Linked DNA regions of Undibacterium sp. 5I1. The protein of the gene in region 1 binds, or shares a complex with, the protein of each later gene. Links are inferred from orthologs where the notes say so. Each region holds a gene or a part of one and is shown on either strand. Other genes may lie near its edges.

What was found.
Region 2: the proteins of smc (region 1) and RGU72_RS01935 are in contact, whole or in part, in a crystal structure (PDB 3ZGX), measured with the Bacillus subtilis proteins. The link is inferred for Undibacterium sp. 5I1 from one-to-one orthologs.

Annotation. Positions count from the first base shown.
Region 1 is NZ_JAVIWI010000001.1:1,885,745-1,890,814, forward strand. What follows is about bases 487-4,581. They hold smc (chromosome segregation protein SMC), read right to left. Parts: upstream 4,212-4,581; coding sequence 687-4,211; downstream 487-686. Other genes in these bases: RGU72_RS08335 (cell division protein ZipA C-terminal FtsZ-binding domain-containing protein), read right to left, coding at 487-690; dapC (succinyldiaminopimelate transaminase), read left to right, coding at 4,514-4,581. Also shown: more of RGU72_RS08335, read right to left, coding at 1-486; more of dapC, read left to right, coding at 4,582-5,070. UniProt on the Bacillus subtilis protein: Required for chromosome condensation and partitioning.
Region 2 is NZ_JAVIWI010000001.1:450,619-454,101, reverse strand. What follows is about bases 488-3,483. They hold RGU72_RS01935 (ScpA family protein), read right to left. Parts: upstream 2,420-3,483; coding sequence 1,556-2,419; downstream 488-1,555. Other genes in these bases: RGU72_RS01925 (MFS transporter), read right to left, coding at 2,890-3,483; RGU72_RS01930 (DUF3460 family protein), read right to left, coding at 2,441-2,650; panC (pantoate--beta-alanine ligase), read right to left, coding at 649-1,488; RGU72_RS01945 (cobalamin-binding protein), read right to left, coding at 488-649. In the rest of the region: more of RGU72_RS01945, read right to left, coding at 1-487. UniProt on the Bacillus subtilis protein: Participates in chromosomal partition during cell division. May act via the formation of a condensin-like complex containing Smc and ScpB that pull DNA away from mid-cell into both cell halves.

The sequences.
Region 1 (5,070 bases):
CTGATGTAGTTCGCGTGCATTGGACATGACCTGGTTCATATCAGGAATATCTGAATGTGCGTTCAGTCGGTCTGCAATTTCGCGCAGCTTCGTCACAAATTCTGAATACTCTAATTCATTGATAGGCCCGCTACGATTGACCATTTGCACGCCAGCAAATAAGGCGGTATAAATTCCACCATGAGCGATCACATCGCGCACACCATCATGACTTAATCCAATGAAATGTACCGGCTTTTTGCCAACATACTTGAGGCCTTGGATTTCACTCAATAATTTTTCGCCGCGCACTGGCGCATCAAACTCTAAAGGAATGATGCAATCGATCAATTCATCGACGGGCAATTCTTTTTCGGCGGCGCCAAATGATGAAGTAGCTGTGCGATCAGTGATAGCATTTTGCTGTCCAAAATCTGAATTTTCTTCTGCAAAATCAGTATCCAAACTAGGTTCATGGCGCGGCGAGTTGAATACATCTTCTTTGTATGTCTCTTCTTTAAAACGAGGTTCTGCCAATTTATCTGGATATTCCGGATAGGCATCCCGGTTCATCAGGACGTCATCGTGTCCTGCACCAAATGCCTGATCAACACTTTTCTTCGCTTTATATTCTTGCCATTTATTGTATGCAACGATGCCCACTAAAAAGGCACCACCGGCTCCGAGTAAAACAATTTGTAGATCTGTCATGCTGCTTGCGCCTCAGATGCGAAATGTGCGGCGGACTCCATATCCACCGCAACGATACGAGAAACTCCCTGCTCTTGCATGGTGACGCCTATCAGTTGCTGCGCCATTTCCATCGCAATTTTATTATGGGAGATGAACAAAAACTGTGTGTTAGCGGACATACGTTTCACCATGTTACAGAAACGTTCCGTGTTTGAATCATCAAGCGGTGCGTCAACCTCATCCAACAAGCAAAACGGTGCCGGATTTAACTGGAACATCGAGAATACTAATGCCGTTGCAGTCAGCGCTTTTTCACCACCGGACAATAAGTGAATTGTGGCGTTTTTCTTACCTGGTGGCTGTGCCATCACCTGCACACCCGAATCCAGAATTTCATCGCCAGTCATAATCAATTTCGCTTGTCCACCGCCAAATAAAATCGGGAATAATTCGGCAAAATGGAGATTCACTTTATTGAATGTATCTTGCAAAAGATCACGCGTTTCAATATCGATTTTATGAATAGCATCTTGCAAGGTCGTAATAGCTTCGTTCAAATCGGCATATTGCGCATCCAGGAAAGTTTTGCGCTCAGTCGCTTGCGCCAACTCATCTAACGCTGCCATATTCACGGCGCCCAATGCAGCGATCGCGTTTGTCAATCTGGTGACTTCACCTTGTAGATACGATGGTTTCATATCGTCATGCAATTTTTGTGAAAGAGCTTGTTCATCTACGTCAAAATTACGCAATTGTTCTGCGAATTGCTCTTGATTTAAACGCGCTGCCTGTTCTTTGAGTTGCAACTCCACGATTCTGTCGCGTTGTGGTTGCAGGCTGCGCTCTACCTGCATTTTGCTCTCTTCTACCTGACGTAATTTTTGCGTCAGTTGATCAAGCTCGTGACGCGCATCCGATAGCGCGCGCTCTTGGTCGCTCCGTTTTTCCAACAAAGACTGCAAACCAGCTTGGGCAGTCTGGTCATCCATTTCCTCTAACTCAAGATGACCTTGCTGCATATTTGCAAATAGCTGGGCAGATTGCTCTACGGCCGTGGCAATACTGCGACGCAACTCCTCCATTTTATTACGATGGGTTTTTTCTGAGAACGCACTTTCTTGTGCAGCTAATTCTAAATCACGTAAGCGGTGGCGAGCGTCCGTTAAATGCTGTTCTTTTTCGAGATAATTGGTCTGAGCTTGCTCATGATTTTCTTGCAGTTCGGCGAGATCAATATCTAGCATCTCAAACTTCTCTTCGGATTCAATTTTCGCTTGTTGCTGTTCGCTTTCTTGTGCCGCGATTTCTGTCAGGTCGCTCATGATTTGCGTACTACGCTGATTAAAACGCGCTTGCACTTCTGACAGCTTCATAAATTCGATTTGCAAGCTATGCACCGTCTGGGTCAGGCTAGTGACCCGCTGGCGCAACTCTTGCAAGCTTTGTGCCGCTTGCGTGTAAGCAGATTCCGCCCGCACCGTGCGCGTTTTGGATTCATCTGCCAGCATTTGTTGAGCACGAGATTGCTTGCTAATATTATCGATTTCTTGCTGACGCGCCAGCACACCATCTTGTTCAGAATCCGCTGCATAAAACCGTACGCTAGTCTTGCTAATGACATGGCCTTGCTTGGTGATAAAGCACGCACCTAATGGCAATTTATCCCGGTTTTGGAACGCACTGGCAACATCATCAGACGCATACACTTGATGTAACCAGTCCTGCAATAAGCCGCGTACGCCAGCATCATTTAGTTGAAGCAAAGATAGCAAAGGCTGCAAACCAGCAACTGACTCGGTTGTTGGCGTATTCACCTGCGGAGAATACAAAGCAAGCTTCGCTGGCGGAGCATCATTAAAGAATGCTTTAGCCCAATCAAGATTGGACATTTCCAACGCTGAGGTCCGCTCACGTAACACAGCCTCGAGCGCAGTTTCCCAACCTTGTTGAATGTGTAGTTTTTGCCAGAGCTTTGGCAAACCGCTGAGTTCATGCTTTTCCAACCAAGGTTGTACTTTGCCCTGACTCAAAACCTTCTCTTGCAACTGTTTCAGCGCTTGCAGCCTCGCATCTAATTGTGCTGAAGCGGCGGCATCTTGGTTGACTTGTTGTTGCGCCGCGCGACGTTCTTCCTCAATAATTGGCAAGCGCTCTTGTGCTTCTTCCAACTGCATGGACGACTCTTCTAGTACTTGTTTTTTCTCTTCCAATTGCAAGGACAGATTTTCCAGATGCACGTTATCTGGAATTGCCAAGCCTTGTTTTTCTTGCTGCAAACGTTCTTTACGGGTAGCCAGTGTGTTCAGAATATTCGAGGCATTGCGCTGATGTGCCGATTCCAGCTCGATCTGCTGTTGCAACTGCATGATCTTGGCACGCGACTCTGTGGTTTTGAGTTGCGCCTCACGCCAGACTTGTTCTAACGCTGGGATTTTATCGTTCTGCTGCTGGGCGATTTCTTGCGCCTGCTCAGAACGTTCACCGAGTTCTTCCACATGAATTTCGGCCTCAGCCAGATCATCTTGAAATTGTTGCCCCTGACGTTGCCATTGATCACGCTGTGCCGTCAAAGAATTGAGCTGGCTCTGTAAACGGCTGCGCGATTCAATGACAAACTTGATCTGCGCTTCCAGGCTACCAATCTCAGCATTGGTATGGTACAAGTGTCCTTGTGCCTGATGCATTTTGTCGCCAACCGCATAATGCGCCTGACGCATTTGCTCTAGCTCTAATTCAACATGGCGTAACTTGGCGGTTTGTTCTTCTAAATCTATCTGGGTTTTTTCTATTTCTGCGAAATAGCGAGTTTGCTCATTTGCCGCTTCATTTTTACGCAATAACCAGAGCAGTTTTTGCTTCTCTTCCTGGTCGCCTTGCAACTCATTGTATTTATTGGCGACAACTGCCTGGGCTTCGAGTTTTTCTAAATTAGCGTTTAACTCGCGCAGAATGTCCTCTACACGCACTAGATTTTCATGAGTGTCATGAATGCGATTCTCGGTTTCGCGACGCCGCTCTTTGTAGCGAGATACGCCAGCCGCTTCTTCTAAAAATATCCTTAACTCTTCAGGTCGCGCCTCAATAATCCGCGAGATCATGCCTTGGCCAATAATCGCGTAAGCGCGTGGCCCTAAGCCAGTACCCATAAAGATGTCTTGGATATCGCGGCGACGAACTGGCTGACCGTTAATGTAATAAGTTGATGTGCCGTCGCGCGTTAGCGTGCGTTTAACGGCGATCTCTGCATATTGACTCCACTGACCGGCTGCTTTACCCAGACTATTATCGAAAACCAATTCAACAGAAGAGCGACCAGCAGGTTTGCGGTGGGTAGATCCGTTAAAAATAACGTCTTGCATCGACTCACCACGGAGCTCGGAAGCTTTTGACTCCCCCAAAACCCAGCGTACGGCATCGATGATATTAGATTTACCACAGCCATTGGGACCGACCACGCCTACGAGCTGGCCTGGAACCTGAAAGTTGGTCGGATCGACAAAAGATTTGAATCCCGACAATTTAATGGAAGTTAAACGCACGTTATAAAATTTTACTGTCTTTAATGTTCAAATTCCGCCTGAAAACTCATATCCAATTTGCATTTACAAACAAAAATTGAATCGATTTTTTCCAGTCCCATGTTTTACACATTACTTTTTCAATCATCATAACATTTTGAAGGTGTGAAATTCCGTTTTTGATGATGCCCAACTAAGGCGTTCCCTATGCCGCAACGCAACGTGGAAGGCTATAATATGGCGTTATTCTTTAGTTTTTCTAGCAAAAGATGATGAAAACATCATTTTTAGATCGCAATTCCACCACTACTCGTGAATTTACAGTGAATCCTTTCCTGCAAAAACTTCAACCTTACCCTTTTGAAAAGCTAAAACTTCTGTTCGCGGATGTCAAACCAAATCCAGCCTACAAAGCAATCAGCTTAGGTATTGGTGAGCCTAAGCATCCGACACCAGCATTTATCCGTCAGGCCGTGACAGATCATTTAGACGGCCTAAGCGCATATCCGTCGACTGCGGGTTCGGATGCATTAAGAATGTCGATTGCAAATTGGCTGGCACGTCGTTATGCAATACCTGCTTTGGATGCTGCCACTCAGATTTTGCCGGTAAATGGTTCACGCGAGGCGCTTTTTGCTTTAGCGCAAACAGTCATCGATCCCAGCGATAACCAGTACGGCAAACCTATCGTTCTGTGCCCCAATCCGTTTTACCAAATTTATGAAGGCGCAGCATACTTGGCCGGTGCTGAACCTTATTTTGCCAACGCTGATCCTGAACGCAATTTCGCTCCCGACTATAAAAGTATTCCAGACGATATCTGGAAACGGGTGCAATTACTGTACATCTGCTCCCCCGGTAACCCGACTGGTGCCGTGTT
Region 2 (3,483 bases), 1.4 Mb from region 1 along the record:
TGCGCCAGATTTGATAAAACACGCTGACGATTCTTTGTTTTTCTGCTGCGTTTGCAGTGCTGACTTGTGAACTGGGCGACAAGCCGGACGGTAAGCCGGGCTGATAAGTTTGGCGCAATTTTTCTAAACGAATTCTGAAACGTTGGGCGGCTGCATTGCCGGTCGCTTGCTTGTTAGTCAGAACTGCCAGACGTTCTATTGAACTGGCAATATCTTCAAAACTGCGTGGCTCGCTCTCGAATATCGGGATATGGGTATCGCGCAATTTACTAGCTAGGGTTTTGCCGTTGCCAGTACCCCAGACCACGATCAGGTCGGGTTTGAGCGCAATGATGCGTTCTACATCTAATGCGAATACATTGCCAATCGAAGGGATTTTTTTCGCAGCTTCCGGAAAGTCGCTGTATTCGCTGACGCCGACAATTTGGCTACCGGCACCGGCCTCAAACAACAACTCAGTCGCATGCGGCGCGAGGCTGATAACGCGCTGTGCTGGCTTCGCCAGCGTGACCACATGTTGTGCATCATCAGTCACGCTGATGGCGGCGTGCCCCACGACACTGTGCAAGCTGATCGCTGCCAGTGCCATGAAAGCAGTTAGTTTTTTGATGAGACAAAAGTGCTCTCTGCTTTTTGCAAGCTGTGTCATCAGACTTCCAGATTGTCGATCAGGCGGGTGTTGCCAAGCTTGGCGGCGGCGACTACCACCAGCTCCGCCTTCTGCGCAATATCGCCAGCAGACGGTGGTTGCAGGTCGGAACGCTTGCGTACAGAAATATAATCTGGCTTCCAATGACGATTTGCTAGTTTCGCCATGGCTTTCTTTTCCAGCTCAAAAATATCCAGATGCCCTGAACGGATTTCTTGCGCAACCTCATTCAGTGTCTGGTATAAAACAGGCGCTTCTGCGCGTTCAGCCTCGGACAAATAACCGTTGCGTGATGACAGTGCGAGTCCATCATCAGCGCGCCAGGTATCGGCTGCGATAATTTCAGTTGGTAAGGCAAACTGCTTTGCCATATTCCGGATGATCATTAATTGTTGGTAATCTTTTTTACCAAACACCGCAACACGGGGCTGGACGCAAGAAAATAATTTCAGTACAACAGTACTAACGCCGGTAAAAAAGCCAGGGCGGAATTCGCCCTCTAAGATATTCCCCAGATCGTCGGGTGGACGCACCCGGTATTCTTGTGGTTCTGGATAGAGGTCTTTTTCTGTCGGGGCGAACAATACATACACACCTTCCTTCTCCAGCTTTTCTACGTCAGCCTGAAAAGTACGCGGATATTTATCAAAATCTTCGTTCGGGCCAAACTGTAATCGATTGACGAAAATCGATGCCACAATCGGATCGCCATGTTTTTTTGCCAGGCGCATCAGGGACAAATGACCTTCATGCAAATTGCCCATCGTCGGTACAAACGCAGTCCGTAATTGACCACGTAGTTGATCGCGCAATTCTTCGATAGAGGAAATAATTTTCATGAGGATAAGAGTGAGTGAATGTGACGACTATGATTTGATTCTTAGCAAGGGTTTGCTGGCTTAGCGATTAATTAGGTGAGTGCGTTGGCAAATAAGCGAGTCTCACATAAATCGGTGCAAAAGCTTCTGCCTGAGTGATTTCTATTAAAGTTTCTTTTGCGAGTTCAAGCAAGGCAACAAAATTAACCACCAGAACTGGTGCACCTTTACTAGGATCAAATAGATCTGAAAACTCGATAAATTTAGCGGACTGCAATTTGCGTAAAATACCTGTCATGTGCTCACGTACAGATAGTTCTTCACGGCTGATTTTGTGGTGGGCGACAAGTGTTGCTCGTTTTAGCACGTCGGCCCAGGCTGCTTGTAAATCTTGCACGTCGACCTGCGGCCAATGCAATACCGTATTTTGCTCAACAAAGACTTGCGCATGCAAAAAATCACGTCCTAGCTGGGGAACCGCGTTGAGGTCGTAGGCAGCTAGTTTCATTTGCTCGTATTCCAGTAGACGACGCACTAATTCTGCACGCGGATCGCCTGCTTCGCCATCATCCAGACTTTTGGTGCTGGGCAAGAGCATGCGTGATTTGATTTCAATCAACATCGCTGCCATCAATAAATATTCTGCGGCCAGCTCCAGATTATGTTTGCGGATTTGCTCAACATAGTCCAGATATTGCAACGTGACTTGCGCCATCGGAATATCGAGAATATTGAAATTTTGCTTGCGGATCAGGTAGAGCAGCAAATCCAGCGGACCTTCAAACGCTTCTAAAAAAATTTCCAGCGCATCTGGCGGGATGTAGAGATCGTTGGGTAGTTTGAACAGCGGCTCGCCATATAGTTTGGCGAACGCCAGTCCATCAACAACGTTGGGCGTGCTGTCGCTACTGCCAACCAGAGGCAAATCTGTCGCTGACAAAGTAGTGCTGATTGCAATCACAGCAGTCTTGGCTTAGGCTTTGTTTTGGTACACGTAAGCTTGTTGATCGATATTGGACTCAATCGTGTCTTTTTGCGTCGCAAGATCAATCGGTGCTTTATCCCATAATAAAGCACGACCATCACGCTGGCTTTGCTCTAATTGCGGATTAGCTTTTTTCAGACTTTGAATAAACTGAGTTGCTTCGGATTGGTAAAGCTGAAATTGTTTGGTGAACTTCATAATGATCGCGATCAACAGGTAAAAGAACAATCGAAGCCGCATTTTACCCTGTAATGCAGCAGTAATTAAGAGGGATTTTCTTATTTGCGGCCACATTGACTAATGCATTAGTGACGTAGTAATGAGCGACAGAGTTTTGTCCGGACAATCTATGTTTTGGCATTATCTGAGACTAAAAGAATACTTTTACTTAAATACCTAAAAAATTAGGCATTTTTGAATATAGAGAGGGAACGTGCTCACAGTGGGTCTGTTGCCACCAGTAAGCGAGAGAAACTGGCGATGCTGGCGACCGCTGCAAAAACGGCTCCCAGACCAAGCGCATAGCTAGTACCGCTTTTATTTGATAAGGTAAAGCAAAATGCCACCAGTGCTGCACCCGAGGCTTGCCCCATCAGACGGGAGGTAGCAACAATACCACTAGCGCCACCAGCTCGGGATAAGGGCGCAGCTCCCATAATCGCCTTCAGATTAGGCGCTTGAAAAAATCCAAAACCGATACCGCACATAGCCATACGCCAGCCAATATCAAACACTGAGGGGTTCAGGGGCATGAGCACAAGAGACAACATACCAGCTGATAATGCAGCAAGACCAATGCCACCGAGTACTCCTGGTGAATAATGATCACTCAATCGTCCTGCAATAGGCGCCATCACAGCAACCAGTGCCGCCCAAGGCGTCATCAAAAAGCCCGTTTCTACTGGTGAACGCCCTAATACCGTCTCAAAATAAAAAGGCAGTGATACAAAGGCAAGACTTTGAGTGGTGAAGGTACAAATTGCCGTTAATACTGACAGTAAAAACAATGGACGGCGAAACAGATCAACCGG